Regions from separate parts of the Siphonobacter curvatus genome, predicted to be linked through region 2. Evidence: riboswitches for the same ligand, from Rfam matches in the RefSeq annotation. Region 2 holds a riboswitch; each other region holds the start of a gene.
What was found. A riboswitch is a leader RNA that binds a small molecule or an ion and turns the genes downstream of it on or off. The one in region 2 is predicted to bind cobalamin.

Region 1 (8,061 bases), 1.5 Mb from region 2:
ATTGATCTATGGAATTCCATCACGAGTCGTTTAGAACCCGTCGATCAGAACTAATTCGTAAAATTTTTAAGTAATTGCAGCGTTTCTAAGGCAATACGTCCAAAGAAAGCTGAGGCTTTGAAGTAAGCTTTTTTATTCCGGTGAAGAATTCTATACCTTCTTGGAAAAATTCTACTTGCTTCAAAGCCTAACTTCTCTAGAAGTAAGCGTACAAATCTTTACCTTTAAGTTTCAGTACCAACAACGAGTCTATACCTATTTCTTCACGCACTGCTTATGAGCAATTTCCACATCCAGGAAACGCCCGAAGTATTCGATGTTATCATCGTTGGCTCGGGTGCGGGTGGCGGCATGGCGGCTTATCAGTTATCGAAAGCCGGAGCCAAAGTCTGTTTACTGGAAGCAGGAGGTTACTACGATCCTGCTGATCCCAAGTACATTACGCAATTGAAATTCCCCTGGGAATCCCCTCGCCGTGGAGCCAGTACCACACGTCCCTTCGGCGATTTCGACGCCGCCTGGGGAGGCTGGCAATTGGAAGGCGAACCGTATTCAGCGGCACCAGGTACCGAATTTCACTGGTTCCGTAGCCGGATGCTCGGCGGCCGTACCAATCACTGGGGCCGTATTTCCCTGCGTTTCGGTCCCGACGATTTTCGTCGTGGAACGCTCACGGGCATCGGGGATGACTGGCCGATTACGTATGACGATGTCGCTCCGTATTACGATAAAGTCGATAAACTCATCGGTATTTTCGGTTCGAAAGAAGGGCTTCGTAACGAACCCGACGGTCATTTCTTACCGGCTCCCAAACCGCGTTTGCACGAATTGATGCTCAAGAAGGCGGGTAAAAATCTGGGGATCCCAGTTATTCCGTCGCGTCTATCGATTCTGACAAAAAAAATTAACGACGAACGCGGTCAGTGTTTCTACTGCTCGCAGTGCGGCCGGGCTTGTCAGGTATACGCTGACTTTTCTTCTTCGTCCTGCCTTTGCAAACCGGCGGTCAAAACGGGGAATACGCGACTGATCAACGGAGCGATGGTTCGCGAAGTACTAACCGATCAGAAAACCGGATTGTGTACGGGTGTTTCGTACGTGGATACCGCTACCTTACAGGAGCGGACGGTACGCGGAAAGATTGTAGTACTGGCGGCTAGTTCCTGTGAATCAGCCCGTCTGTTGCTGAACTCCAAATCGGCCCGTTTCCCGAATGGACTCGCTAACTCTAGCGGGGTCATCGGTAAATACCTGAATGACTCGACGGGAGCCAGCCGTTCGGCCTTCATTCCGGCCCTGATGAACCGGAAACGGTACAACGAAGACGGCGTAGGCGGTATGCACGTATACACCCCCTGGTGGCTGGATAATAAAAAGCTGGACTTCCCTCGCGGCTACCACATCGAGTACGGTGGTGGTATGGGTATGCCCATGTACGGCTACGGTATGGGGATTCACGGCATGAACGGCAAGTACGCCTATACCGATGGAAAGTCATTGCCTTCGGGTGGTTACGGCTCGCGTTTGAAAGAAGATGCCCGCCGTTTCTACGGAGCGTACGTGGGTATGGCCGGTCGCGGTGAACCGATTCCCTTGGAAAGTAACTACTGCGAAATCGATCCGAATAACGTTGATAAATACGGGATTCCCACGCTGCGTTTCCACTACAAATGGTCGGAAAACGAAGTGAAGCAGGCCAAGCACATGCAGGATACGTTTGAAGAAATGATCCATGAAATGGGAGGTATTGCGTTAGGAAATAAACCGGGAAAAGAACAGAACTACGGTCTGGAAGCTCCCGGCAAAATTATTCACGAAATCGGTACGGTTCGGATGGGCAGTGATCCCAAGAAATCCGCTCTGAACTCTTTTATGCAGGGCCACGACGTGAAGAACCTGTTCGTCGTAGACGCCGCTCCGTTCGTCACCCAGGGCGACAAAAACGTAACCTGGACGATCCTGGCGATGTCCATGCGAACGAGTGACTACATCATTGATCAGGTGAAACAGAAGAATTTATAAAGAGTTTTCTGTTTACAGTTTTCAATTATGGCTACCGTTCAGCGATTTGAGGATTTAAAAATCTGGCAAAAAGCTAGGGTATTTTCCGTATTGATTTTTGAATTAATGGGGACGGGTCCCTTTGGCATGGACTTTGACCATCGAAGACAGATCAGGCGTTCGGCAGATTTGGTCATGGACAATATTGCTGAGGGTTTTGGACGAGCAAGCAAAGGTGAGTTTATCCAGTTTCTGGGAATCTCCAAAGGTTCGTTAACGGAAGTCAAATCTCAGTTATACCGAGCATTAGATCGTCAGTACATTTCGACAGAAATCTTTGAAAAAGTGTACGCAGATGCCGATGAGCTTGGTAAAATGATCGCTGGATTTATTACCTATCTGTCAAAAACGGAAATCAGGGGAAGTAAATACAAAGGCTCTACTGACAAACATCAATTACAGGAACTAGCGTTGGATTATCAGGACTGGACGGAATAGAAGTATTAATCACTGAAAACCGAAAACAGGCAACTGAAAACTGAAACACATGAAACGTCGCGATACACTTAAATCCATTGCACTCGGGTCGTTGGGCATGGCTACGGTTCCTTCGACGGACCTGGTGGCGGCACCGCCCGAGAAACCGCTACAGATTCCCGGCGGACGGCAGAAATCCGAAGCCATTCGGGATGCTAAACTTCAGGCGGAAAAGTTCTTTACGCCGCACGAACTGAAAACGATTACGGTCCTCTGCGACATCATTCTTCCCGCCGATCAGAAGTCGGGGAGTGCCTCGCAGGCGGGCGTACCCGCGTTCATCGAGTTTATGGCGAAAGATCAGCCCGTACACCAGACGCCCCTGCGGGGTGGGCTGGCCTGGCTCGACAGCGAAAGCCGCAAACGCTTTAACAAGAAGTTCGTAGAACTGACGAAGCCCCAGCAAATCGAAATTGTCGATGACATTGCCTACCCTGAGCAGGCAAAGCCACAGTACTCACAGGGAGTGGCCTTTTTCAACAAAATGCGGGACATGACGCTTACCGGTTTCTACACTACCCGCATGGGCTTTGACGACCTCGGCTACGTAGGAAACACCCCCAACAATTGGGAAGGTGTACCCGAAGAGGTACTGAAGCAGTATGGCTTGAGTTATGAATAAGATTTGAGGTTTAAAGGTGGTTTGATAGGATTTGAAGTTAGAGTAAAGTTTGAAGTTTAAGTAGAATGCAAGGTTGAGCAAAATAGGTTAGTAACATTCATAGCATAGGTTCATCTGAATGTACTTACAAGCTCCTCTCTCATCTGAAACCACTATCAAACCTTTTCACACTTGAAACTTTACTCAAACCCCATCGCACCTCAAACCCATTCCCCAATGCTGATTCGGAGAAATACCGGGTCAGCATTTTTATTTTCCCTACTTTTGCGGACGTTTTAGGTTTCGGTACATCCCGGTACCGGATTAAAAGGGAACACCGGTGCAAATCCGGGGCTATCCCCGTAGCTGTAAGTTTCGGGATCGTTTCGAGTGTTGAGTTTAGCGTTTGGGGTTCTAATGAATAGTAACTCAAAACGCTGAACACAAAACCCAAAACAATCCAATTTCCAGACAATTCGCCACTGTACCCGTTTCGGTATGGGAAGGCGTCTGGGGTGAAACGAGCCAGAAGACCTGCCTGAAACGAAATCCATTTCGAGCTTTCGGGTGAAAAGTCGTTTAGGAAAGGTAGACTATTGGTGGGTGGCTCAGACGCCCGTCCGTATCGTTTATGCCTTTCGCCTCGCGTAACCGGATTGCTCATCATCTCTTTTATTCAGAAAACGATGAGCGTTTTTACCAAAAGTACCCTTCTCTTTTTGTTGGCTACAACGGCCGTTTGGGCTCAGGAAACCCAACTGGAACCCGTCACTGTGACGGCCAACCGTACCGATCAGAAACTTTCCCAGACCGGAAAAGTCGTCACCGTGTTACCGGATTCAGTCCTCCAAAAATATGCTACGCAGTCCGTCGGTGAATTGCTTTCGCGTCAGGCCGGCTTTATGGTGGTTGGGACCCAGGGACCTCTCGGTACCAACCAGGATGTATACGCACGCGGAGCTGGTCAGGGCAATACCTTGATTCTGCTCGACGGCGTACCCATTTACGACCCCTCCGGCATCAATAACACCTTCGATCTAAACTTACTCTCCGTGGGCGAAATCGAACGGATCGAAATTCTCAAAGGAGCCCAGTCTACCCTGTACGGTTCCGATGCCGTGGCGGGGGTCATCAATATTTTCACCCGAAAAGAAGGCGACCGTCCGTTAGGAGCTTCGGCGACGGTACAGGCGGGAAGTTATGGTACGTTTCGGAGTACGGTGGGCCTGAACAGTTCTTCCAAAGCCGGATATTTCAACGCCCAGTACACGCGGTTACGCTCCGATGGGTTTTCGGCGGCACACGATGCGAAAGGCAATCAAAACTTCGACAAAGATGGGTTCTGGCAGGACAATGCCCTGTTCAACGGTGGGATTCAACTGGGGTCGAAGTTGCTCTGGAAAGTACGTGGTATGTATTCCTGGTATCGAAACGAGCTAGATGCCGGAGCTTTTACCGATAGTACGAACTATGACTATACCAATACCATGAAAATGGCCGGTACGGGTTTTGAGTATACGCACAAACTCGGAAAGCTGACGGCCAATTATGCGTTTACGACCTTTGACCGGAAATCCGAGCTGGATCAGTCGAGTTTTGAGGGGAATACTCATTTCGCCGAACTCTACCATTCCTGGAATATACGACCCTGGTTTGATCTCATCACGGGAGCCGATCTTCGTTCACAAAATACCTATCAGGCTAATCCATACGGCCCACCCATTCAAAAAGATACGGCTCATACGCAATTGATTAGTGCCTACATAACGGCTTTGTTACGTAGTCGAACCAACCTGGCTCTGGAATTGGGAGGCCGGTATAATCATCATTCTTTATACGGAAGCAATGTTACGTATTCAGTCAACCCTTCGTATCTGTTCAAGGATCGATACAAAGCCTTTGTGAACCTCTCCAGTGGCTTCCGGACGCCTACGCTGTATCAGTTATACTCGCCCTATGGTAACAAAAGCCTGAAACCGGAAACCAGTCGTTCGCTGGAGCTGGGGGTACAATGGTTTAGCAAAGACAAAAAGTCCAATGTGCGGGTGCTGTATTTTGACCGCCTGATTAAACAAGTGATCGATTTCCAGTCGCTCAACCAGCCTCCGTATGGTCGGTACGTGAATTACAACCAGCAAAAAGATCATGGGTTCGAACTTGAAGGCTCTTACCTGTCAAACGGCTGGTCGCTGACGGCGAATGCGACTTACGTGACCGGGCAGGTCACCCAGCCATTGAATGGACGCGATACGACATTTAATAATCTATTCCGTCGCCCAAAGATGCTGGTCAATGCCACGCTCGGCTACCAGATTACACCAAAAGTATTTGCTTCCGCTACGGTACGCTCCCTGGGTAAACGTTCGGATCGATTCTACAACGGCGAAACTTTTCAAACGGAGCTCGTCGAGCTGAAACCCTATACCACTCTGGACGTTTACGCCGAATACCAGATTAATACTTTCCTTCGCGTCTACGGCGATGTCCGTAATCTGTTGAATGAGCAGTATTTTGATAGCTACGGATACAATACCCGAGGCCGAAACTTCACGGCTGGCGTGCGATTCCAGTTTTAATATGAGAATTAAGGAAGCTGAAGGGCCTGGCCCGGGGTTGCATCCCGGGCTAATCAACTTGAACCCGTTGGGGTTTTTAGTACAGCTTAACAGCATGCGTTTGGGTGGAGGCTTTGGCGAATTGGTCTAGTTCAAGCAGACGTCAAACACGTATCAAACCATTCAAACCTTAAAACAGAATACCCCCTATGACTTTAGAAGAAACGATTCGTCGAAAGATTGATTTAAAAACCAAACCGCTGGGAGCCTTAGGTCAGCTCGAAACGCTGGCCTTACGGATCGGCCTGATCCAGCAAACGGAAAGTCCTCAGCTGAAACATCCGACCCTACTGGTATTTGCCGCTGACCACGGGATTGCGGCGGAAGGCGTGAGTGCCTACCCGGCGGAGGTGACCTATCAGATGGTCCTTAATTTTTTAGGGGGTGGAGCGGCCATTAACGTTTTTTGCCGGGAGAACGGTCTGGATTTACGCGTCGTGGATGCGGGCGTGAACGCTGATTTTCCGGAGCATTCTTCTTTAATCGCTGCTAAAGCGGGCTACGGAACAGCCAGTTTCTTACACGACTCCGCCCTGACGGTTGAGCAACTGGAATTCTGTCTGGCCAAAGGAGCGGAACTGGTACAGGGTTTACAGCAAACGGGCTGCAATGTCGTAGGGTTTGGGGAAATGGGCATTGGCAATACTTCCTCGGCCAGTATGCTCATGAGCGTTTGTACGGGCATCCCGCTGGATCAGTGTGTGGGCAAAGGTACTGGGCTCACAACGGATCAGCTATCCCGTAAACAAAGCGTATTACAGCAAGCTCTGACTCGGCACGGTTTACTTACCGATCCCTATAAAATCCTGCAAACCTACGGGGGCTTCGAAATCGCCCAGATGGTGGGAGCAATGCTAACGGCCCGTTCGTTACACATGGTGTTGCTGGTGGATGGTTTTATCTCGACGGCTGCTTTGCTCGTAGCCAGCCGAATGCAACCGGAGGTGTTGGAGAACGTAATCTTCTGCCACCATTCCGCCGAACAGGGGCATGGCTTATTACTGGATTTTCTGCAAGCGGAACCTTTGTTACGGATGAATCTACGGTTGGGCGAAGGTACTGGTTGTGCTCTGGCGTATCCACTGCTGAAAAATGCCGTAGCCTTTCTCAATCAAATGTCTACTTTCGCCGAAGCCGGTGTTTCTTCGCTCGATGACTGAATTACGATTATTCCTAACCGCGGTGGGTTTTTACACCCGTATTCCCATTCCAGGCTGGGTGGGCTACGGGGCTGAACAACTCAACGCCTCCCGCAAATACTTCCCACTGATTGGAGCCATCGTGGGGGGAATGATGCTGGCGGTCTATTTCAGTAGTGAATTGATTTTCCCCAAAACGATCAGTATTTTGCTGAGTATGATTGCTGGAATTCTAACGACGGGAGCCTTCCACGAAGACGGTTTCGCGGACGTATGCGATGGCTTTGGCGGTGGCTGGACGAAGGAGCAAATCCTGACGATCATGAAAGACAGTCGGGTCGGAACGTATGGAGTAGTCGGCTTGGGTCTGCTACTGAGTTTGAAGTTTCTGATTTTACTGGAAATAGCGGGAGTTTCCCCTCATCTCTTCTGGAGTGGTATTCTGAGTGGACAAATCGTAAGTCGCTTTATCGCCTCCACCATGATTGATACGCACGCCTACGTTCGGGATATCGACACCAGTAAAGTGAAACCGATGGCTTCCGCCCGATTAAAGACGCCAGCCTGGTTAGTAGGGTTCTTCTTTGGTCTGGTGTCTCTGCTGACCTTGCCCAGTTACTGGCTGGGGCTGGCGGCCGTGGTGGCCTTTGGAAGTAAAGTTGTACTAGCCCAGTATTTCAAGCGATGGATCGGCGGGTATACGGGGGATTGCCTGGGTGCCATTCAGCAGGTGAGTGAAGTGATTTTCTACCTTAGTCTGTACGCGGGATGGAAGTGTTTATAATTCGTCATACCGCCGTCAAAGAGGCCCAGGGCCTTTGTTATGGGCACAGTGAGATCGATCTGGCCGAAACGTTTGCCACTGAGTCGCAGCGAATCGTAGATCAGTGTCCGGAAATCTTTGATGTGGTATTCAGTAGTCCCTTACAGCGTTGTACGCAATTGGCCGGGCAGCTACTCGCTCGGCAGGTACGAACGGATAATCGACTGAAAGAAGTACATTTTGGAACCTGGGAACGAAAAGCCTGGAACGACATTCCCCGAACGGAACTCGATCCCTGGATGGATGATTTCGTTGACGTAGCCCCGCCGGGTGGAGAGAGTTTACGGCAACTGTATACGCGGGTAAATGCGTTTCTGAATGAACTGCGAAACGTACCTCATCAGC
Region 2 (8,061 bases):
GTAATTGACCTTAACGACGGGCTCGCTCGCTCCGATCAGTACGCTTAAGTCATCGAAAGGAGCGGATTCCAGTAGCCAGTCGCTAAGTTCTTCCTTCTTTAAACTGGCTTTGCCTTTGGTATCCAGCGTCAGTTGTTTAGCAAAACTGAGGACTTCCGTTTTGTTGAAAATGTCGAGTACCTCCCCCGCCCGATTTTGATGGTACGCTGACAGCGGAGCCACAAACCCCTTGCTTTCCAGCTCGAGCAGGGCTTCGCCCCAGTATTCAATTTCCGGATAATTAAGCTTACGAACGCGGAAGAAAGCTACCCTTCGGTTGGTAAACCGAATAAACAGACACTGAGCATCTTCGCTGAGATGATCAAAGTCGTGCAGAAACTCCCGTTCGTCATCGGTAAGCAATTCCAGGTAAAAACGGCGAACGAATTCAATTAAATAGCGAAAGTACTCAAGGTAATATTTAGGAGGCAGTTCCAGGCGTTCGGACATAGCAAGAGCTTCGTGGCTTAGAACTAGGATAATGCTTTTTATGAGGAAAAAGTTTGATTTTCAGCCTGTGGATTGATTGGATCTAACATTATTGAAACGATCACTCCCCCTGCGTTTCCTGCCGCAATTCCTCCAGACAGTGCATGCACAGGCAGCTTCCGTCATACTCCATCACCGAAATGTCACGAATGTATTGCATTTCATTTGGCGTCAGGGCTACGTTCATGCAATCACATTTCAGACTGGCGTTGAGTTTGCAGGTGAACAACCGTCCACAACGCGGGCAACCTTCGATGGCGTGTTTAGACATAAGAAGTTGGTAGTTTTCGGTTTACCGTTTTCAGTTTGAAGCGTTTGCGAACTTTAATAACGCTCTAGTGAAAGCTCGCTTCCAGAACAGTAAAATTCTGCGTGTAGTTGCATACCCCTTATTATTCACTCCACTGAAAACTGTAAACCGAAAACTGTAAACTAATCCAGAATTTTCACCGGCTTCTTATCCGCGTCAATCGCTACGAACGTAAACGTGCCGTGGATGGCGAGTTCGCGGCCTTCGGCGTACATGCTTTCGACAAAAATCTCCACGCTTACCCGCATACTCGTGTTTCCGACGTGTACGACATTGCCAATCAGCTCCACCAGCATTCCCGCCTGAATAGCCTGACGGAAATCAATGCGGTCGCTCGATACCGTCACCATCGGTTTTCGGGCCAGTCGCGTCGCCGTGATGAAGGCAATTTCATCCATCCACTGCATCGCCATACCCCCGTACAGCGTATCATAATGGTTGGTCGTATTCGGAAAAACAGCTTTAAATACGCGGGTTTCTGCCGCTTTGATTTTTTCTTCTAAAGACATGAGAAATGGGTTTTGAGTTTAGGGTTTAGAGGTTAGGGTTCTGAATCGAATCATGGGGTTATCCGTTATACGCTACGGTCTACGCAACTCAAAACACTAAACTCTAAACCACAAAACCTCTAAACGCTTATCGTCTGCTGGAGCTGCCTGGCGGCGGCTACCATGTTTCGTAAGGCCTGATCGGTTTCGGCCCAACGGCGGGTTTTCAGGCCGCAGTCGGGATTGACCCACAAGTTACGAGCCGGAATCGTACGAAGTGCTTTTTCCAGCAAATGTGCCATTTCTTCCACGCTCGGTACACGCGGCGAGTGAATATCGTACACGCCGGGTCCGATCTCATTGGGGTACTGAAAGTCCGAGAATGCTTCCAGCAATTCCATCTGCGAACGGGAGGTTTCGATGGTAATCACGTCGGCATCCATCCGGGCGATGGCCTCCATGATATCGTTGAATTCCGAGTAACACATGTGCGTGTGAATCTGCGTCTGGTCCGCTACCCCCGAAGCACTCAGCCGGAACGCGTCCACGGCCCAGGTCAGGTACGCCGCCCAGTCCGCCCGCCGCAGAGGCAATCCTTCGCGAATGGCGGGTTCGTCAATCTGAATGATCCGGATGCCTGCTTGTTCCAGTTCCTGTACCTCATCCCGAATCGCTAAGGCAATCTGGAAGGCCGTATCCTTACGTGGCTGATCATCCCGGACAAAGGACCATTGCAGGATCGTGACCGGACCCGTCAACATCCCTTTCATGTATTTCTCGGTTTTCGATTGAGCGAAGGTCGTCCAACGTACCGTCATGGCTTCGGGACGTTCTACGTCACCGTAAATAATCGGTGGCTTCACGCAACGACTGCCGTAACTCTGTACCCAGCCATTTTGAGTGAAGACGTAGCCCGTCAGTTGCTCGCCGAAGTATTCTACCATGTCGTTACGCTCGAACTCGCCGTGTACCAGTACGTCCAACCCTACTTCCTCCTGCCAGCGAATGGACCTTTCGATTTCCGCTTCTACAAACGTTTCATAATCAGCCTTCGTTACTTCGCCTTTCTTGTACTTCGCCCGCCATTGCCGCACTTCGTCGGTTTGGGGAAAGGAACCAATGGTGGTCGTGGGGAAGAGCGGTAATGGCAGGCTTTCTCCTTGAATTTGTTGACGAACGGCAAACGCACTATCCCGCTCAAAATCATCCGTTTGCACGGCCTGTACCCGCGTTTTAACGGCAGTTTTGTGAATCAGCAGACTCGTCCGGCGACTTTCCAAAGCCACCTGATTTTCCAGCAATAAGCCCTGAGCCTCTCCCTTGGACAGACGTCCCAGCGTCACTACTTCACCGAGTTTCTGCTTGGCAAAGGCCATCCAGTTTTTGATTTCCGGCGTCAGGACGGCTTCGTTTTTCTCTAGATCCAGGTCATACGGTACGTGCAGTAGCGAGCAGGACGGAGCAATCCAGACACGGTCTTTGCCCAGTACGTCCACCGCTCGCTGAATGAACGTCAACGATTGCGTGAAGTCATTTTTCCAGACGTTTCGTCCGTCCACGACGCCCAGCGAAAGGATTCGTTGCGAAGTGACAAAACTGGTATCGGCCAGGATGACTTCCAGTTGTTCGTTGCCGCGTACCAAATCCACGTGCAAAGCCGCTACGGGCAATTGCAGGGTCAGGGCCAGGTTGGGCTGTATGCTTTCAAAATACGTGGCAACCAGCAAGGATAGCTGAGGTACCGCCCGGGCTAGGTACTCGTAGGCCTGCTGAAAAGCGATTTGCTCATTCTCGGATAAGTCCAGCGTCAGGCAGGGTTCGTCGATCTGTACCCAGGTCGTACCTCGGGTAGCCAGTTCGCGTAGTACGTCGGCGTACACGGGCAACAAGCGTTCGAGCAGATCAATGCGATGGAAACCCGCTTCTTTTTCTTTGCCCAGTAACAGAAACGATACGGGGCCAAGCAAGACGGGCTTCGTCAGAATACCCATTTGCTTGGCATCTTCAAAGTCGTGAATGACTTTATCGGAATACCGCTTAAACTGCTGATTTTTCAGAAACTCCGGTACGATGAAGTGGTAATTGGTATCAAACCATTTCGTCATTTCCATGGCTCTGATGTCCAGCCCATTCTGCTGAATACCCCGGGCCATGGCGAAGTAGATTTCCAGTTCGCGATTACTCTTACCGTCAATCAGCGACTGGTAACGCTCGGGTACCGCCCCTACCATCAGGGCCGTATCCAATACCTGATCGTAATACGAAAAGTCGTTGGAAGGAATCCACTGGATACCGGCTTCCTGTTGCGTTTGCCAGTTTTGCCGACGGACCTGCCGTCCGGCCCAGAGGAGTTCATCTTTGGAGATTTTTCCGGCCCAGAATTGTTCGCTGGCCCATTTTAGTTCGCGTTTGCTGCCCACACGGGGGTAGCCCAGGTTGTGCGTAACCATGTTGTTTGTGTTAAAAAAGGGTTTAAAAAAACGCCTCTGAAACACCCAACCCGCCAAAAAAGGTGAATTGTTACGAATGCGTAGGCATACGATCTCCGGCTCACGTTCCTCGCTGAACGTCAGAAGAAGAATACACGTTTTCGACCCCGCTCTGAGCATCAGAACCGGGCGAAGAAACGCCTACAACATTTGTAAAATCAATGCGTGCATCAGGCCTTAGTCGTGAAGGCATGACCATTGAGAAGGTTGGCAAGTCTCCTGGCTTGTACCATGCTGGCCCCCCTTCTCATTCCTCACGGAACAATGGGAAATTTGGGCAGCACGTGTTTCGCTGCGGCGAAACGGGTACTTACAGTAGCACGTCTGCTCGTGATTTACACACGATTCCTTTTTCATTCCTTGGCGAGCGAAGACCTCCCCACGAAACCAACCATCCGATTGACGGGCATTACAAAGAACGCCGCAAATATAGAGCATAGTTTTTTTAAATATGGAAGCAGAATCTTTTTTAGAAAAGACGTTACTCCACCTACTCATTGCTGCAGCGTATATCTTTTTAGCAAAATTTTAAGAGGTTTCGCTTAAAAACTCGTCAGGTTTAGGGAAGTTTGGCCGAATTTCTAAATTTGTTCCGTTCTTGACTAACGCTTCAGAACTTTGTTACCGCGTGGTCTTACCATTACTCATTTAAACTTCTGATTCTATCTGATGAAGACGCTGAACCAGTACAATTTCGCCGGAAAAAAGGCACTTGTCCGCGTAGATTTCAATGTCCCTTTGAATGACCGCTATGAAATTACTGACGATACCCGCATCAAAGCTACCATCCCCACGATTCAGAAAATTCTGAACGACGGTGGTTCGGTAATCCTGATGTCGCACCTGGGTCGTCCGAAAGACGGTCCTACCGAAAAATATTCGCTCAAACACCTGGTTAATGCCCTGTCGCTGATTTTCAACCGTCCGGTAAAATTTGCCGATGACGCCATTGGTCAGCAGGCTGTAGATCAGGCCGCTAACTTGCAGCCCGGTGAAATCCTGCTGCTGGAAAACCTCCGTTTCTACAAAGAAGAAGAAAAAGGAGACGTGGCTTTCGCCGAGAAACTGTCTCGCCTGGGTGATGTTTGGGTAAACGATGCTTTTGGTACAGCTCACCGGGCACACGCTTCAACGGCGGTAATCGGTCAGTTCTTTACTGATAAAGTAAGCGGTTACGTCATGCAAGCCGAACTTGACAACGCTCAACGGATTCTGGATAATGTAGAGCGTCCGTACACGGCGATCATGGGTGGAGCGAAAATCTCCGATAAAATTCTGGTGATCGAACGCCTGCTGGATAAAGTGGATACGCTGATTCTGGGTGGCGGTATGACCTACACCTTCACGAAAGCCTTGGGTGGACAAATCGGAAACTCCATCCACGAAGACGACAAAATGGAGCTGGCTCTGGAGCTGATCGAAAAAGCGAAAGAAAAAGGAGTCAATCTACTGATGCCGCTAGATACGGTGATTGCCGATAAGTTTTCCAACGACGCCACCAAAACGACGGTTCCTTCGGGTCAGATTCCCGAGGGCTGGGAAGGGCTGGACATTGGACACCAGTCGATCGTAGTATTCAAAGAAGCCATCCTGAATTCGAAAACGATTCTCTGGAATGGTCCGATGGGTGTATTCGAATTCCCGAATTTTGCTGTAGGCACCAACGCCATTGCGGAGTACGTAGTGACGGCAACTGAAGAAAACGGAGCCTTCTCACTCATCGGTGGTGGTGATTCCGCCTCTGCGGTAAACAATGCCGGTTACGGTGACCGCGTAAGCTACGTATCGACGGGCGGTGGAGCTCTGCTCGAATACATGGAAGGCAAAACGCTTCCCGGGGTAGCGGCTCTGGATTAATTTCCTGACGAAATACCCAAACGATAAAGAGCCGATCCTGTAGGATCGGCTCTTTATCGTTTATTCTTTCCTTACTCCGCCAGTTTAAACTTTTTGGCAAGAGCAAATACTTCTTTGAACGATTTCGTAGTCAGCTGAGCGTCTTCGAGGGCATTGTGAAATTCGGCGTCTTCCCGTTCCAGTCCAAAATAACCCGCAATGGCTTTCAGACTCAGTGACTTAGGTACGGGCTTGCCATTGGCTTTCAGTACTTCAAAGGTGAAATAGCCGAGCGTATGCAGATCCAGCAGTTTGTTGGAATACGGCCACTTGATTTTCTCTTCCCGGTAGGCGTACCGCAGGAAATTAATATCGTTGATGACGGATTGTCCGCTAATGATAACATCCCGCAGGTATTGGGAATTATCCAGCGTCTGGGTACGGCCCCGCAGTCGACCGAGCTTTTCCAGTATCCACTCTTCAAATTGTGGGATGACGTCGTAAATCATGGGAGCGTCGTCCAGATCGCTCAGACTCAGACCGTGAATTTTAGCTGAATATTCCGAGAAAGCTTCTTCGTTTTCCGGATAGACATTCGACAGATACGTTCCCAGTTCATTCCAGTCATCATCGCACAAAACGGCTCCAATTTGTATGATTTCATTCCAGCCGGGTTCACCTCCGGTCATTTCCAGGTCTAAAACAAGATAAGGCATCGGTTCAAGTTGAGTAGAATTCAAAGATAAGGCAACAGCCCTATTATTCACCGGTTTTCGATTCAGGAATCCAGAAAGCAGTCATTCTGGAAATTTTGTTCAAATGATTGCGTAGATTATTAGAATAGTACAAAAATATTCAAAACTCTTCAGGCAGTTTGTGCGTTAATTTTATAGAAGCCATTAAAGTACGACCGTTTGGTCACAGCCCGAAAAGTACCATGATCTATAAAACACTTATTAACCCCAAGAAACGAATCATTGAGCTTGAAAAAACAATTTTAGAAGAAATCGAGCTCAAAAAAACCACTTTTTTGTATGCGTTCCGGATTTTGTTCGGAGCAGCCATTGCCTGGATGTTACTCGATTTGCTTCACATCGAGAAAAAAGAATGGGCACTTATTTCGGTAGCCATCGTCTCCGAGCCTGATTTTGGTGATCTACGTCGCAATACGATTTCCAGGATTATTAATACTATTAGCGGCTGTTTAATTGGTATTGTTTTTATCGTCCTGACGGGTGTTAATATCTTCTCCCTCTTTCTAGCCATTGCGGTAGCCATCTTCATGGGTACACTCATCAAACGGTATCCTTCTAGCTGGAAACTGGCTCCCTCTACCGTAATTGCTGTCATGACGCCAGCGATTTTTCAGCAAGCTTCCTGGCAGGATGCCCTTGAAATTGCCCTCCTCCGTACCTCAGAAGTAACCTTGGGTTGTATCGTCGCCTTTCTGGTCGGCTGGTTTTTCTCCGTGGTAAAGCGGAAGTTTAATTTCTAGGTTTCGGTTCCAGGGGTTGAAACCCCTGGTGACAACAGGGGGCCACCCCTACGTAGTTTTGCTGAGACGCTGAAATGTTTCGGTGCGTCAAACTTTTGAAACGTCAAACGATCCCAACAAGACCTTGGTAGTGGGCAAACTCCGTCCGGCCCCTCTATTCTATTTTCTTCCATTCATTCTTTTTTCCAGGAATTACACGAAACTTGTGGTCGCAGTAAAAATGCCGATCTAAATAGGGTATTACCGCCCTTGATCTGGTCTTTTCTTACAAAAACCAACAACAAGGATGAGTGTATTTAGTCTTGCCGGAAAAACGGCAGCCATTACCGGCGGTGGCAGTGGTATTGGCCGGGCCATTAGTGTCGAATTTGCCAGTCAGGGTGCTCATGTACATATTCTGGATCTGAGTGCGGAAGGGGCTCAGGCGACGGCTCAGGAAATTGAGTCAGCGGGCGGTCAGGTGACCGTACACGCCGTAAATGTAACGAATCAGGCCGAAGTACTGGCCGTTTTCGAGGCTATTGGCTCACTGGACATTCTGGTCAACAATGCAGGTATTGCCCACGTCGGTAATCTGGAAAAAACGACCGAAGCGGACCTTGACCGTATCTACAATGTTAATGTTAAGGGAGCGTATAACAGCCTCTTTGCCGCCGTGCCAAAAATGAAGTCTAAAGGCGGTGGAGTTATTCTGAACCTGGCGTCCATTGCGGCTCTGGTAGGTATTCCGGACCGTTTTGCCTACAGTATGAGCAAGGGAGCTATTCACGCCATGACCTTATCCGTAGCGAAAGATTACCTGAAGGATAATATTCGTTGCAACAGCATCTCCCCCGCCCGCGTGCATACACCCTTCGTGGATGGCTTCATCTCGAAAAATTATCCGGGCCAAGAAGAAGAAATGTTCCAGAAACT
Region 3 (8,061 bases), on a different contig from region 2:
CTGTGGCGGGTATGGTAAGCTTCCGCTTTTGGAGCATCTGCTTGTACGCTTCGGGAGTCAGGCCTTTCGGCGTATTTCCCTCGATTTCCGTAATACCCAGCGAGGCAATCAGATCCAGCGTTTTCTCTACGTCTTTCGCAAACTCATTGCGATAGGTATACGCCTGAACGCCAATGGGAAAAGTATATAAAGGTTTGTTACTTTGGGCAAAGGTGACTTCCAGCCCTAGCAGAGCCATCAGAAGTGTGCGGACAAAGAATACTTTCATAGAAAGGTTTAGATAAGATTTGTATTCAAAGATACACTCCTTGTTGATCGAGTGGTTTTCGTTCTAGCAGGAAAGTTCGTTGCTGGTTTGTCTGCTTCGGGAGTAATCCTTTTGTATCTAGGAACTGTCGCAAAGCTTTGCCTTGTAGAACGCATTGACAAGCGTCACAGACGCTCGTCAAACCACAATTAAAAAGGCTTCCTACCCCCTCAATAGCCCCTTATACACAAAAGGACTGCTTTAGAAGCAGTCCTTTCAAAAGTGAAGTATCGCAGTAATTACTGAATACTAATCAACCGGGGAGCTTTCTGTTTTACCTCTTCCCGTTTCGGAATCGTCAGATGCAGCAGTCCATTTTCGTAACGGGCCTGGATGCCTTCTTCATTGACCACATCTTTCGGCAGTACAAAGGTCCGCTCGAAAGACTGGTAGCTAAACTCCCGACGGGAGTAGTGTTCTTCTTTTTTGTCTTCCGTTACCGATTGCTTTTGAGAGGAAATCTTCAGCGTATTTCCGTCAAGCTGGATGTGAAAATCCTCTTTTCTCATGCCCGGAGAAGCCATTTCGACTTCAAACGCATCGGCCGTTTCGCGAATATTCACCGCCGGAACGGTCGTACCCGTCGATGAAAAATGCGATTGATTCCAATTGAAAAGGTCGCGACCTAGGAAATCATCAAAAAAGCTGGGGAAGCTGGGAAACAGCTCATCCTTTTTTCTCATGAGTGACATAGTTACCTCCTTTTTAAAAGTTGATCAAACGAATTCGATGAAGACGTTTCTTCATCACTTCCGCTCTTTTAAACGGGCGTGCCAAAATTGTTTTTCTTACCTATTGTCAGCGAAAACTGTCAAATTTTCATTAGGTAATCTTTCCTTTTGACAGTTAAATGAAAGATTACGGAGTCGCTAATCTTACTAGTATCTCAACCATTGGGGACGAATCCCAGGGTTTATACTACTGAAACGCACGCAAAGCAACGTATCTTCGTCCCCGAAAAGGTTCTGCTTAACCGCGGATGAATAGGGAATCGTGCAGACCGCCGATGCGGTTTAAATCACGAGCTGTCGTGCAACTGTATGTTTTAGATGCGTTTTGAGTTGTGAGTTTGGTGTTTTGAGTACCTGCCCTTCCACCACACTAAACTCAAAACTCTACACACTTTCCAACGATCATGCCACTGTACCTCGCGTATGGGAAGGCGTTGGAAAGGAAACGAGCCAGGAGACCTGCCTTTTTGTATCGGTTACACGCTTTCACGGACTAAGGCGGAAATCAGAAGTAGGTTTGCCGGAGGGGTGTACACGTCTCCGATTCTTCTTTTTTGTCTTTTTCAGGAAGGCCAGCTTATTCTTTCATGGCCAGTCATTTTCTCATTGCGGCTCCGCATAGTGGTTCGGGCAAGACGACGCTTACGCTGGGTCTGTTGCGGGCTTTGCGACACCGGGGGGTAACGGTTCAGCCCTTCAAGTGCGGGCCCGACTACATTGATATTCAGCACCATCGCACGGCCGCCGGACGAGCCAGTATCAACCTGGATTTGTTTATGGCCTCCCCCGAACACCTGCAGACGCTGTATCAAACGTACCGTTCCGGGGTAGATGTGGCCGTTACCGAAGGCGTGATGGGCCTGTTCGACGGAGCCGACCGGATGCAGGCCAGTACGGCCTCGCTGGCCGAATGCCTGGGTATACCCATCATCCTGGTGGTACACGCCAAGGCAATGGCGTACTCGGCAGCACCACTCCTGTACGGCTTCAGGCATTTTTACGCGGGCATACAAATCGCCGGCGTCCTTTTCAATGGGGTACAGACGACCTCGCATTTTCGTTTTCTGGAAGAAGCCTGTCAGGATGTAGGGTTGCCCTGTCTGGGCTATTTCCCTACCCATCCCGATTTTACCATTCCTTCCCGGCACCTCGGATTACGCACGTCTTCGGAGATCGACTACGAGCGAATCATCGAAGCCATCGCCCGGAAGATTCCGCAGACCATTGACCTGGATCGACTATTGGCCCTTACTAAAACCGATGAAGAAGCTTCCCTAGCTCAAGCCTTGTCCCATCGTACGGCCTGTAAGGTGACTATCGCCCGGGATGAGGCGTTTTCATTTCAGTATCACCAAAACCTAGCGGTGCTGGAAGCCCTGGCGGAAGTACAGTACGTAAGTCCACTCCGGGACACCGAGCTGCCCGAAACAGATCTCTTGTACCTACCCGGTGGCTACCCTGAATTGCACGCTCAGGCCCTGAGTGCCAATACGACATTTCGGGAAAGCGTGCGAGCGTATTGCCAGAACGGCGGATACGCCTACGCGGAGTGCGGCGGGTTGATGTACCTGGGCCAGCAGTTAACCGATGTGGATGGTCACAGCTATCCGATGGCCGGGGTGTTTCCCTTTTCAACGAGTCTGCAACACGCGAAGCTGACCCTGGGTTATCGACAAATTCACTTTCAAAATACCTTACTGAAAGGTCACGAGTTTCATTATTCTACCTTACAGGAAGCGGAAGAACTATCCTCCCTGGCTCCGGTCCGTAATGCCCGGGGTGTGGAAGTCGGGACTAAAATCTACCGCATACAAAATACCCTGGCTTCGTACGTACACTTATACTGGGGCGATGGCCCACCGTGGCTGACGGATCTGCTACGTACGCTTGCTACTTCCCTTTACACGCATCCACATGGCTGAAATCAAACGGCAACGGGTCATGCGACCCGATGGAAAAGCCATTAATCTGGTCCAGCGGCGGGGACATTTGTCCTACTGCTATAATGCCTGCTGCTGCGGGCGAACCGACCGCGGGTACGCCCCGGTGCTGGTTGACGTCTACAAAAACGAATGGCTCCGCCGAAAAATGCGGAATCAGGTTCACCTGACCAAAGGCGGCTGCCTGGGGCCCTGCACGCTGGCGAACGTGGCAACCCTGCTTTTCGACGGGCATTCGGTCTGGTTTCATTCGGTCAATAGCGAATGGCACATCAAAGCCATTTTCGATTACATCGACCGCATGCTGGCCGCCGACTGCTTCCTGAGTCCACCCGCCGAACTGGCCGAATTTGTCTTTCAGTACTATACCTGGAAAGGCTCGGAAACGGCCACCCTACGCGGGGAAACGCCCTCGCCCACCGATGGAATTGTGTTTCTGACGCACGCCGATACGGATTTGCTGACTCTCAGCCGGATCAGTCTACCCGACGATTTTCCCAAAGTACTGGGACTGAGCCTGCTGGCGATCAAGACCGAAGCCCACATGGCTCAGTTGCTGGAACGGGAGATTGGAGCGGCTCAGGTAATTATTTTGCGGATTCACGGACGGCCCAGTAGCGTACCTGGTTTTCATGAACTGGTGAAGCGGGCCCAGCAGAATCAACAACATTTGATTGTCATCAGCGGTACGGGCGAACTCAACCCGGAATTTGCGGCGGTTTCTACGGTATCTCCGGCCATTCAGCAGGATGCCTTATCCTACGTGCAGGCGGGCGGAGCGGGGAATTTTACGTCGCTGCTGTACTACCTTTCCGATCACTTGTTGCTGACGGGGTACGGAGCCGACCTGCCCCAGACGCTGCCCGAGCACGGCCTTTACCATCCCGACTTACCCGAAAATGCGGAGCTGAGCGACTGGCAAAAGCACTACGATCCCCAACAGCCGACGGTCGGGATTACCCTTTACCGTTCGCACTGGATCAGTGGGAATACGGCGTTCGTGGATGCTCTGATTCGTTCGCTGGAAGATCGCCAGATCAATGCCCTGGCAGTGTATACTTCTTCCTTGAAAGCGATCCATCCCGAAACGGGCCGCCCGCAGGCCTTTCAGTTTTTCGACCGCACGACGGGCGTAGCCATTGATACACTGATCAATACGGTTTCCTACGCCATGACGGATGCCGATCAGCAAGGTTCGTCCGGGGCTTTACGTAAGCTCAACGTACCGATTTTGCAAGCCATCACGAGTGGGATGAGTCGTGTGCCCTGGGAGTTGTCGAGTCGTGGCCTGACACCCCTCGATACTGCCATGAACGTTGCCATTCCCGAATTTGACGGGCGTATCATCACCGTTCCCATTTCTTTCAAGGAAAAAAACGGCGATACCACGGCGTATGAGCCTGTCCCCGACCGCATCGAGCGGGTAACCGGAATCGCTCAGCGACTGGCCCGCCTTCGTCATACGCCGAACGCTCAGAAACGGGTCGCTTTCATTTTTACCAATTCCAACGCCAAAGCTTCCCAGATTGGGAATGCCGTCGGACTCGATGCTCCAGCTTCCCTGCTGGCGATGTTACAGGCCATGCAGGATGAAGGATATACCCTGGAAAATCTGCCGACCACGGGTACGGAACTGATTCACCAGCTCATTGACCGCTGTTCGTACGATGAAACCTACCTGACGCCCGAGCAACTCGCACAAGCAGTGGGACGCGTATCTACTTCGCAATACACGCAGTGGTTGAAAGAGTTACCCGAACCGCTCCAGCAGAAAATGCTCAAGCAATGGGGCCCGCCACCGGGCGAAACCTACGTACACGAAGGAAAGATTTCATTAGCTGGTATCGAGCTGGGAAATGCCATCGTGCTGCTTCAGCCACCCCGGGGGTATGGCATGGACCCCGATGCCATTTATCACCAGCCGGACCTGGCTCCGACACACCATTATTACGCCGTTTACCGCTGGCTCCGGGATGTCTGGAAAGCCGATGCTCTGGTGCACGTGGGTAAGCACGGTACGTTGGAATGGCTGCCGGGTAAAGGGATGGGCTTGTCGGAAAACTGTTTTCCCGACGCGATTCTGGGTGATTTACCCCTGTTTTATCCCTTCATTATCAACGATCCCGGCGAAGGTTCGCAAGCCAAACGCCGGGGGCACGCCGTTGTTGTTGACCACCTGACGCCGCCCATGACTACCGCCGACCAGTACGGCGAACTGGCTCAACTCACGCAACTCGTGGATGAATATTATCAGGTAGAAATGCTGGATCCGTCCAAACTCCCCCTACTCCAGCGGCAGATCTGGGAGCTGATTCAGCGGACGAATCTGGATACGGATTTGTCGGCCCTGCTGAGTCGCGACCATGGCGATCACAAACATGACTGGGACGATGAACTGACGCCCGAAGGCGTACCTGTAACGCTGACGGAGATGGCAGGTAAGGACATTGCCCACTTGATTGAAGACATTGACGGCTACCTCTGCGAACTGGGAGCCGCTCAGATTCGCAATGGCTTGCACACCTTGGGGCAAGTACCCGAAGGCGACGCTCTGGTCGATTTATTACAGGCCATGACTCGCCTGCCCAATCAGGATTTCGCCAGCTTACCCGAGACGATTGCGGACTTGTTCAACCTTGATTTTTCACATTTACAGGAACACAAAGGACAGAAACTGTCGCAGGTTGACCCACATTTTCAGGAATGGGCGGGCCGTCCCATCATTACGGCGGCGGATGCTCTGGAAGTGATCGATGAGATGAGTAATCACTTGTTTCGGGTACTGCTTCAGCATCGGTTTCAGCTGTTGCAACTCGATGCAGTACTTTTTGAAACCTTCCAGCTTCCTCCGGCCCAACTCGATCGGTTGCGACCCGTCTTGCAGTACGTGTGTGAACAGCTAGTACCGAACCTGACCCGAACGGACGAGGAAATTTCTAATTTGCTGCACGGTCTTTCGGGCGGGTATGTTCCCGCCGGTCCGAGTGGGGCTCCTACCCGGGGCATGGCTCATATCCTTCCGACCGGACGCAATTTTTACGCCGTCGACCCCCGGGCTCTACCCTCGCAGGCGGCCTGGGAAGTGGGGCAGCAACTGGCCCGCGAGGTACTCGAACGACATAAGCGGGAATCTGGAACTTACCCCGAAAGCGTAGGCATCAGCATTTGGGGGACGAGTGCCATGCGAACCCACGGCGACGACGTGGCCGAAATTCTGGCTCTGCTTGGTGTACGACCCGTTTGGCAAACCGAGAGCCGCCGGATTACGGGCGTTGAAATCATTCCGCTGGCGGACTTGGGAAGACCCCGAATCGATGTCACGACCCGGATCAGTGGGTTCTTCCGCGATGCCTTTCCGCATTTAATTGATTTACTGGATGAAGCCGTACAGTTGGTCATCGCCTTGGATGAACCGGAGGATCAGAATTTTGTCCGCAAGCATTATCTAAAGGATTTAAACCAACTACAGGATTTGCCGCTGGAAGAGGCGGAAGAACGGGCGGCGTACCGCATTTTCGGAGCGGCACCAGGCAGTTACGGAGCAGGGATTTTGCCCCTGATTAACGAAAAAAACTGGCAGAATGAAGCGGATTTCGCTCAGGCTTATCTAAACTGGGGTGGTTACGCCTACGGCAAACAGGCGGCGGGGGTAGATGCCCGACAGGAATTTCAGCAGCGGCTTTCGGGCGTGGAAGTAGCCCTGCACAATCAGGATAACCGTGAACACGACATTTTCGACAGTGATGACTACCTGCAATTCCACGGCGGCATGATCGCAACCATTCGCAGCCTGACCGGCCAACAGCCCAAGCATTACTTCGGCGACTCGCAAAACCCCGCCCGACCCGTGGTGCGAGATTTGAAGGAAGAAGCCCTGCGGGTATTCCGTTCACGGGTGGTGAACCCGAAATGGCTGGAAAGTATGCAACGCCACGGCTATAAGGGCGGTCTGGAATTGACGGCCACGGTCGATTATCTCTTCGGCTACGACGCCACGGCCCAGGTTCTTGAAGACTGGATGTACGAAAACGTAGCTCAAACCTACGCCCTCGACCCGCAACTCCAGAGTTTTCTGCGGGAAAGTAATCCGTGGGCCTTGCAGGCCATTACTGAACGCCTGCTCGAAGCCGCTCAACGAAATCTGTGGGAGGAACCTTCGCCGGAAACCTTACACGCCTTGCAACAACTGTATGAATTAAGTGAGGGAATGTTGGAAGGTCGGTCAGAATAAAACGTTCCAGGGGTTACATCCATGGCTAAGTATATTGAACTCCTTCGGAATTATGCACTTTTAAAACCTGTAATCTCTACTAAAACCTTTTGCCGTCATTCAGATTCCGTATGCCTGAATTCGTGGCGGTCGTTTCAACCCCGGAGGGGTTCCATATACTTAGCCCCGTATGAAATGCGGGGTACGAACAGTTTTTATCGGGAAGAGACGTCACCGTTGATCAACAGATTAACTTATTAGAGAAACGTCCAAATCAGAACTTATAACTTGCCTCGAAATCACCTCTCGCAATCGCTCTTCGTGTTCATCGCTCCATTGTCCTAATGCAGCAATTACTGGGATTAATGTTTTCCCGAAATCAGTCAGGCTATATTCTACTTTTGGCGGTACAACGGGATAAATTTTTCTCGTAACCAATTCGTGATCTACTAATTCTTTCAACTGAATATTCAAAACCCTGCGTGACGCATCGGGGATTTTGCGTTGCAGTTCGCTTGGGCGTTGATGACCTTCGTTGATAAACCACAGTAAACGGATTTTCCATTTGCCGTAAAGTACTTCCCCGATCAGATCAAGCCCACAATTCAGGTTTGGTGTTGTCTTTCTCTCATACATATTACAAAATTAATGTACGTCTTAGCTAGTGCAATAGGGGATCAATTTATCCCTATATGAATCGTAATTCCGTACTTGTCTAAACTTCATTTACCCTCCAATTTTGTCCTATCATCAATTCTAAGAAAAGGACAAATACCATGGAACAGTCTAATTTCAACAGTGAGTTATCAGGTAAGATTGCCGTAGTAACAGGGGGTACAAAAGGAGCCGGAAGAGCCATTGCAGAACGGCTTT
Region 4 (8,061 bases), on a different contig from region 2:
TTCAACAAAAATCCCCCAACCCGTTAGGTACTGGTTGAGGGATTTTACAGTAATCAAGGTTTTACCTTAGCCTAGAACGCCAGCGTGTAACGCAACGAAACCGTACGCCCCGGTAAGTTATAACCCCGCTTTTCGTAGTAATTTTCGTCCGTCAGGTTCGAAACGGACAGGGTCAGTCGATGTTTCTGCTGGAACGAATACATGGCTACGGCATCGAGTACCATGAAGGGAGCATACGTGATCTCCGGATTTTTGGCATCGGTATAGTCAATGTCCTTGCGGGAGCCTACGTAACGTCCGGTCAGTCGCATACGAACATTTTTGATCGGACTATACTCCGCCCCGTAGGAAACCAGATTCCGGGCTACGTTGGCAATATCACGGCTACTACGCGAATCATTTTTTCCTAGAATCACTTCTTTGGCTTCAAACATGGACGTCAGAGTGGCGTATACCTTCCAAACGCCTTCCTTCCCATAGCCCGCTTCGACTTCCAGACCGTTCATATGCGAGTCGGCGGCGTTCACAAAACGCGTCCGTGAAACAATGACGTCGCCATTACCCAGGGGTTCATTCACGTCAGTAACCACTCGGGCAATCTGGTCTTTTACCTGCGTAGCGAAATAGGTGGCATTGACGTAGAAGCCGTTCTCTTCAAAAGAAATCCCTACGTCCTGGCTCCAGCTGCTTTCATTCTTCAAATCGGGATTACCGCTCGTCACCGCAATTTTTCCGGTCGTCGTACGAGCTTCAGAGTACCCGGCTACGTTGTAGGCATCGGGCGTAACAAAGGCTCGTCCTACACTGGCTTTGATTCGTACACTTGGCAGAATCTCGTACCCGGCGGCTAAACTAGGACTCAAAAATGGATTCGTCTTTTTACCGGGTTGATACGTAGTCAGCAAAGGTGTTGCCTGCACATCAAACGTGATCTGATCAAACCGTAAACCGGGTTGAAGCGTCAATTTGCCCCATTTCAAATTTGCCTGAGCGTAAAAGGCTGAAGAAATCAACGCGTAATTCGGCTGCGTAGGAGCCCGTTCCGTCGTTAAGTCTGACCAGCGACGGCCTTTGGTGGAAGCCTTCAGGTAATCGTAGCCTACGACTAATGAGTGCTGCCCCAGCGTCCAGACGTCCTTGACTTGTACGCCCGTCCAGGCATTGGCGGTACGGTTAGATCGATACGGGACCACCGGTTTGCCGGAAACATTGAGGGTATAATTCGTGTTCGATTCATCCGCTGTGAACACTTTCAGACTCGGCTGATGGGCCCCCAGATTACCCGATAAAGCAACTTCGCCCGAGGCCCGCTCGACGTCCTTACTGCTGGATTCCGTAATGCCGTAAGCAATATCGCCGGGCGACTGTACATTCCGGGCCTGAAAGGTTTCGCCGCGAACATCCAGCCGCCATTTCGAACTAAGCTGGTAGCCCAGTCGCAAGGCTCCGGTATAGTAACTGAGTTGCGTATACGGCCGGGTTTGGCCATCGCCAGTACGGTCATCGACCTCCACATCCGGTTGGTTAGCGTAATGTTTGACCGCATTGCGAAAATCGAAGGCATTACGTAGCCAGTTGTTCTTCCCAATTTTATAATCATTGGCCCGCTGAAAGTAGGCAAACGACAAATCATAATCCAGTTGTTTGGTTAGATTCCCTCCCGTTTGCAAACCCGCCTGCAGGGTCTTGAAACTACCGTACTCCACATACGCGGACCCCTGGGGCGTTCCCTGGGATCGGCGAGTGATAACGTTAATCACGCCGCCCATGGCTTGCGATCCGTACAAAGCCGAGGCAGGGCCTTTGAGTACTTCAATGCGTTCGACACCGTTGAGCGAGATGGTGGAGAGATTGGTGGCTCCCGCCGGACGGCCATCGATGAGTAACAGCGTGCGTTGATTTAATCCCGAAAACTGGGGCCGAAAACCGCGAATCCCGATTCCTGAAGAAAGGTTCGGATACTGAATCACGTGTAAGCCAGCGGTTTTCTTGGCAATATCCGTTAGATCATTAGCAGGAGTTAAGGCTATGTCCTGACGAGTAATCACGCGTAAACTGCGGGGTACCTCGGCTAAGGTAACCTCCGAACGGGTCGCCGTTACCACAATGGGTTGGAGGGCGTACACCGAATCCGCTGGTGTTTGAGCGTAAGTCAGTCCAGGCAATAAAAGCATACTGGCCCAAAGGCCTTTTTTCTGGGGGGAAGAAAACATCGAAAATGAATAAAGGGTAAACGAATACTGAAGCAATAGTCTAGAATGTATCAACTAGCGTGAGAATGCCCACTGCAATCGAAAAAAAGCCAATGACGTAATTCATCCAGCGAAGCACACGTTCCGTTCGCTGGGCTACTTTTTGTAGTGAAAAGGCAAAAACGCATCCGTAGACGGTCATGGCCAGTAGAATACTCAGGCTTTGAATGATGATGATCCAGACGGCGGTGGAAGCGTCCTTGGCCGCCAGCGTAAGGGCAACTGTACAGGCCCCTCCGGTACCGGCTAGTCCGTGAATCATCCCCACGCCAAAGGAGCGGTTTAGCGGTGTAGCTGCCGCGTTGGATACCTCCGTTGGGCGGACCAGATCATTTTTGAAATTACGACGAATGGCAACAATGCCCAGATAAATCATCAATGGCCCTACCACGTATTCAACCCAGGAGGCAACTTCCAGAGATAGCTGAGATTTAAGTAGTAAGATCAGGCAGGCAAAGAGAATGAGCGAAAAGGCGTGCCCTAACGCCCAGTGCGAAGACCGCCAGGCTACCCGCCACAGCTGACCTTTCTTTTTTTCACTGGTCAGGACGGAAACAGCCGCCAGGTGATCGGGTTCGAAAGAGTGCTGAATGCCCAGTACAAACGAATCGAGCAGTAAAGGATGAATCATGTAGTTTTCCCGGATGAATTCTATTGCTTACGGGAAAACAAAGCTAGAGGATGACGCAAGCGTCTCCTCACCGATTAGGCTAGCCTCCTGCTTTTCTTCCCGAAAGCACGTTGGTATGATTTCAATGGCAGGTCTTCTGGCTCGTTCCTTTCTCAGCCCCTTCCCATGCTTGAAAGCACAGTGGTTTGTTTGATGAGAAATGTTGGGAGTTTTGAGTTTGGGGTTTAGAGTTGTTTTGCACTCTAAACTCAAAACACTAGACTCGTTCGGAACTTACAGCAGCGGGTACTGCTCCGGAATTGCACCGGATTCCCTTTTAAGCCCAATGAATAATCCACTGGACACCGATTGAGCCGCGAAAGTACGACAATTTGCAGGATTCAAAGAGCTAAGCCTATTTTTTCAGCTCAATATTTCTTCAGGATTATGGGCTCATTCGTTTCAGACGAACCGGAACCGTCGTTGTGTAGCGATGGTCATTGCTACTGGAGAAGGCACTTCCACTTTCGGTGATATACCGGAACGTAAGCGTCAGATTCAGGGCATCGGACTCCCAAGTACCCCCTTCCTCAGCGGTCATTAGGTTAAAATTATTACGTAGCCGGGTATTTTCATCCTGAAATAAAAAAGTGATCCGGCTCAGAGCTTGTTGTTGAGAATTGCGTACGACTCCTTCAAGTCGGTACTGCTCCTGACCTAACCGACTCTTTACTCGGGCGACTCCTTTAAAGCTTTGCTTATTGCCCCCCCGGCGTTTCCGATTCAGCCAATCTACTTCCGGTTTAAAAATTTCCAGTTCGAGTGTTTTGGGGATACCATCGGGGTCTTTGAAGGGCCCAAACCAGTGGCCCACTAATGAGGGCGTCACTGAGGCGTAATCCCAGGGCTGTTGCCAGCGATGATAGACGTACTGAACGCCGTATACTATCCCTAGCAGAAGAATTAATCCACCCCATAAACGAAACGCTCTCATGGTTTTCTGCATCAAAAAGTACCTTTACTCTCTTCTCAAACAAGGTAATAGAAAAGTTTCAAACTGGGAAGTAAACGCGTTGAATAGAGTGAGCGTAAGGGTTCAAAGCAAGCTTTACACGGGCGAGAAAAGTGGTCTTTAACGTTCACTAATTAATCCCTTAAAACGCTTAACGAGTAGAAGATACAATTGACAGGAAAAAGTCTGCCATTCATAGAATTAACCTTTGATTACGAGCCAGAGACCGTACTTTTGAAGCAGATAGGTTGAAGGTTGAACGTTAAAACTCCTCCGTGTTTCATGGGGAGTTTTTTTATTTTATTGGGTATATTTCTACTGTATTCGTCTGACTTAATTATCAAAATGATAAACCCTAACCAGAAACCAGTTAGGGTTTACTGCAACCAAAGTTTCGCAGTACCCTTGATACTATTAAACCGCTAGGGCACCCGAACGTAAAGTGTTTACGCCTTCAAATAGCTAGCTTTTTTATTACAAACCTAATCTTTGGTTTGCTAAAGCTCTTCTTACGAAACTAAGCGTCTGATTCAACGATATTTAACCTCAGTACTAATCTATAACCTCAGGTTATTGACCTTTACTTTAGTCGGTTTCTGACGTTGAGAAGGGAATTTTATTTTCCGTTCCCGAGTGAGTGAATGGTATGAAAAGCCCTAAGAAATCGGTTTCCAGCCTTTCGCATTGAAAAGTGGGTCTTATATTGCGGGGTCAAAAGACGCGTCTATCGAGTCTGCTGTTACGCTGCATGTACGAATGAAAAAACTATTTGAAAAGATGTCGTCCTGGAATTGGGCATGGATTCTCACCTACGCGGTGATTGTGATCCTAGCTCTAATTTGGGGCTATTACCTGAGTCAGTGGATTCGTCGGAGCCTTTAATCTACCCAATCATCGACGAAGGATCTCCTCATATAAGGTCAGATACGACTGAGCGGCTTTTTCCCAGGAAAATTCAGACACGCGATTCCGAGCCAGTTGAATTTTATTCGAAGACGGAAAATCGGCTAGCCCCTGCTTTACTACTTCACTCATGCGATCGGGATGGAAACTATCAAAGTAATACGCCGCTTCTCCGCCTACTTCCGGCAAGGCCGTATGCGTGGATAAAAAGGTAGGTTTTTCGTAGCTAAAGGCCTCCAGCACCGGTAAACCAAAACCTTCGGCAATCGAGGGAAAAACAAAGGCACTGCAATACTGATAATACCAGTGTTTATCAATTTCTGAAGTCTCCCCCAAGAGATGCACCCGCCCGGATGCGATTCCAAAGCGTTCACACTCCCGTTTAATCAGATTATAGTATTCCAGGCTATGGTCATCGATTCGTCCGGCAATAATCAGATCGTAATCCAGATTAGCCAACAGGGCTGGTAAAACATGGAAGTTTTTCTTCGCCATCACCGTCCCAACGGTAAATAAAAAGGGACGTTCAGGACGGAAGCTGGGCTGATGATGAGCTAGTTCTGCTGCCGGAATAGTCGATACGTTTACGCCGTTATAAATAACCCGAATCTGGTCCAGCGGATACTGCAGATGTTCGGAGATATCACGGGCCGCGTAATGGGAGATCGTCGTAATACCGTCTACCTGATCCATATACCGGCGTGTCTGAGCTTGAAAATGCCGATACGGCGCCGAATCAACGGGATATTCGTAGCGATAATTTAAATCATGAATGGTCAGGATTTTCCGACCGATGATTTTATGGGGCTTGAGCAGCGTCGGGTTTTGCTGCGTAAAATGAATCAGGTCAAACTCCGGAATACTTTTCCACCGCAAATTCGTAAGTACACCCCGAGTTCGGTAATGGACCTCTCCAAAGGGTTTGATCTTTGCAAACGACCGGGGGATCAAGTACTGTAAATCCATCTCGTCGATCTGGTACGCCCGGAGCTGTTTAATCAGTTCAAAGGCAAAATGATACAAACCAGTGCTCGACGTAGCAATCTGATCGGCAGTAACTAAAATTTTTCTACTCATCCCTTCTGTGGGTTTCTTTGATACCCGCCTGGAACACCATTAAACTCAAAAAAAAAGCAAGGTAGTAAAAAAACGGCACGTGGGCTTTTTATTGGCCTATGCCCAGCTACGGCGTTCTGCTTTTCGGGTAAAAAATAATCCCGGTCCGCACAAGAGGTTACTCCTGCACGAACCGGGACATTACGCTACTATAGCTTCTATTTATTCCAGCTCATCCGGATGCGATCCGGAATGAGTACGGGTCGGAATGTACGCTCGCGAAGACCGTTCCAATCCATCTTTACAAGCAAATAAGCAACGACACAACCTACGGACTGGGCGATTAGTAACATGGTTTTTCATTTTTAGGTGAACAAAAACTTTTACTTACAGGTCAACTAGTGCTGATATGAAATCAGGCCGGACGTCCTAAAAGTTTTAATAAACGATAATGGGAGTGCAAAGCCGAAAAGAAGCTCCGATTCTCCAGATAGGGCAGGTTAAAATCTTCGGCCGTCTGCTTGACCAACTGGGTAAGAGCCGGATAATGAATGTGGCAAACTTTCGGGAACAGGTGGTGTTCAATCTGCCGATTTAAGCCCCCGCAGAAAAAGGCAGCGACTGCCGAACGCGGAGCAAAATTGGCCGTGGTACGCAATTGGTGAATGGCCCAGGCTTCTTCAATGGATCCTTTATCCGATGGAACGGGAAAGGAAGTACCTTCCACCACGTGAGCTAACTGAAAGACTAACCCCAATACCAGCCCTTCAACTAAGTGCATGACTAAAAAGCCAATCCCAATTTGCCACCAGCTTAAATCCAGGACCAGGTAAGGCAAAATCAGGAACAGGAAATAGTACGCCAGCTTGGCAACGAACAGCTTTATGTATTCCTGTTTAGGGTGATTCTGGTTTTCATAATGACCAATTTCCTTCTTGAAAAACTTGACAAAGTCCTTGCGAAACACCCAGGATAAAGACGCCAGTGAGTACAGAGCAAACGCATACCAGTGCTGATACCGTTGCCAGGGTCGTACGGGTTCGTCCGTATCTACCCGAATCAGACCGGGAGCAATTTCAATATCCTCGTCATGGCCGGGAATATTGGTATACGTATGGTGGACGATATTGTGCGTAATCTTCCAAACGTAGGGGTTGGCTCCTACCAGATAAAAACTGGCCCCTAACATCCGGTTTACCCAACTTTTGGAAGAAAAAGCTCCGTGCAGGGCATCGTGCGAAATGTTAAAACCGATGAAAGCCGCAAACATCCCTAGCCCTACCGAAAAGCCAAGCATCGCCCAGACGTTAAACTGGTTGGAAAGCAACAGTCCGTACAGTAGGAAGAATCCACCCAGAAAGAAACCTGCTTTCAACCACATGGCTGAATTGGCGTGGGGTGAAATCCCCTGTTCTTTAAAGTAAACATCCACGCGTTGACGAACCGTAGTGAAAAACTGTGAACGGCTCGTGTTGGTAAATTTCAACTGGTTTTGCATGAAGATAGTATTAGCCTAACCTTTCGATGAAAGGGATCTGATGTACAGTAAATCAGGTAATTCATCCGCACGCAGAGTTTAAGCGGAGGTTAGGTACATTAAATAGATCGTAAGAGGTAAGGGTGCTGGATCCTTTGAACCAGTACACCTGTATCCGTGAAGGGAGATAAAGGTCTTGGATTAACCGAAGCGAGTCAGGTTGCTAACCCAAGCCGAAGCAGTGTAAGAACGAAATAGGCCCTTAAAGGCAATGTACTACTAGTCCCTTTTCTCGTTTGGAAATTTGCTAGTGTAGTAGTAAAACGAGTAACTACTGAACTAAGTTCAGAAAACCATTAAATAAAACGGCAGGATCAGAAATAGTCCGCTTTTACCAGGGGAGCAAGCGTAGGTCATCAAGCCTAGCTATGCGTAGGTGAGTCACACGCTGCGTACAGACGAAGCTTGCCGTGTGTACCTTTGGGTTTTGGTTATTTTTTAATCTTAAACGTGTGCCCTACTCGATTACTCCCCTCCAGCCCCATGAGCCTTTACCCATGGATCTGCTTTTGTTAGCCGATGAAAACCCTCAATTAATTAGGGAGTACTTGCCATTGAGTCAGGTTTATCTACTGAAACTTGAGGGACAAACCCAAGGCGTGGGGTTATTACAAGTTCAGGAGCAGGAAGCCGAAATCATAAACCTGGCCATTGCTCCATCCTACCAGGGTCAGGGATGGGGTAAGACGTT

Region 1: it holds a riboswitch for cobalamin, as region 2 does, so the genes downstream of both, C5O19_RS12825 (TonB-dependent receptor plug domain-containing protein) here and metE (5-methyltetrahydropteroyltriglutamate--homocysteine S-methyltransferase) in region 2, are expected to answer to the same signal.
Region 3: it holds a riboswitch for cobalamin, as region 2 does, so the genes downstream of both, C5O19_RS20470 (cobyrinate a,c-diamide synthase) here and metE (5-methyltetrahydropteroyltriglutamate--homocysteine S-methyltransferase) in region 2, are expected to answer to the same signal.
Region 4: it holds a riboswitch for cobalamin, as region 2 does, so the genes downstream of both, C5O19_RS20680 (cytochrome c biogenesis protein CcdA) here and metE (5-methyltetrahydropteroyltriglutamate--homocysteine S-methyltransferase) in region 2, are expected to answer to the same signal.

Annotation. Positions count from the first base shown of each region.
Region 1 covers NZ_PTRA01000001.1:3,082,008-3,090,068, reverse strand. Annotated here, with positions in the region: gene C5O19_RS12845 (DUF3050 domain-containing protein) at 1-54, shown strand, start outside; gene C5O19_RS12840 (GMC oxidoreductase) at 277-2,022, shown strand; gene C5O19_RS12835 (four helix bundle protein) at 2,050-2,499, shown strand; gene C5O19_RS12830 (gluconate 2-dehydrogenase subunit 3 family protein) at 2,549-3,160, shown strand; cobalamin riboswitch at 3,421-3,695, shown strand; gene C5O19_RS12825 (TonB-dependent receptor plug domain-containing protein) at 3,739-5,715, shown strand; gene cobT (nicotinate-nucleotide--dimethylbenzimidazole phosphoribosyltransferase) at 5,904-6,914, shown strand; gene C5O19_RS12815 (adenosylcobinamide-GDP ribazoletransferase) at 6,907-7,677, shown strand; gene cobC (alpha-ribazole phosphatase) at 7,662-8,061, shown strand, end outside.
Region 2 covers NZ_PTRA01000001.1:1,585,295-1,593,355, reverse strand. Annotated here, with positions in the region: gene C5O19_RS06455 (VRR-NUC domain-containing protein) at 1-489, opposite strand, end outside; gene C5O19_RS06450 (cysteine-rich CWC family protein) at 590-799, opposite strand; gene C5O19_RS06445 (acyl-CoA thioesterase) at 961-1,347, opposite strand; gene metE (5-methyltetrahydropteroyltriglutamate--homocysteine S-methyltransferase) at 1,467-3,776, opposite strand; cobalamin riboswitch at 4,008-4,222, opposite strand; gene C5O19_RS06435 (phosphoglycerate kinase) at 4,485-5,672, shown strand; gene C5O19_RS06430 (3'-5' exonuclease) at 5,744-6,367, opposite strand; gene C5O19_RS06425 (FUSC family protein) at 6,589-7,146, shown strand; gene C5O19_RS06420 (SDR family NAD(P)-dependent oxidoreductase) at 7,433-8,061, shown strand, end outside.
Region 3 covers NZ_PTRA01000005.1:76,492-84,552, reverse strand. Annotated here, with positions in the region: gene C5O19_RS20480 (sugar phosphate isomerase/epimerase family protein) at 1-268, opposite strand, end outside; gene C5O19_RS20475 (Hsp20/alpha crystallin family protein) at 547-990, opposite strand; cobalamin riboswitch at 1,251-1,519, shown strand; gene C5O19_RS20470 (cobyrinate a,c-diamide synthase) at 1,626-2,960, shown strand; gene cobN (cobaltochelatase subunit CobN) at 2,953-7,209, shown strand; gene C5O19_RS20460 (winged helix-turn-helix transcriptional regulator) at 7,438-7,824, opposite strand; gene C5O19_RS20455 (SDR family oxidoreductase) at 7,965-8,061, shown strand, end outside.
Region 4 covers NZ_PTRA01000005.1:128,209-136,269, reverse strand. Annotated here, with positions in the region: gene C5O19_RS20685 (TonB-dependent receptor) at 72-2,174, opposite strand; gene C5O19_RS20680 (cytochrome c biogenesis protein CcdA) at 2,254-2,883, opposite strand; cobalamin riboswitch at 2,993-3,248, opposite strand; gene C5O19_RS20675 (hypothetical protein) at 3,308-3,856, opposite strand; gene C5O19_RS26405 (hypothetical protein) at 4,631-4,756, shown strand; gene C5O19_RS20670 (glycosyltransferase family 4 protein) at 4,766-5,854, opposite strand; gene C5O19_RS26400 (hypothetical protein) at 6,052-6,186, opposite strand; gene C5O19_RS20665 (fatty acid desaturase family protein) at 6,249-7,331, opposite strand; gene C5O19_RS20660 (GNAT family N-acetyltransferase) at 7,823-8,061, shown strand, end outside.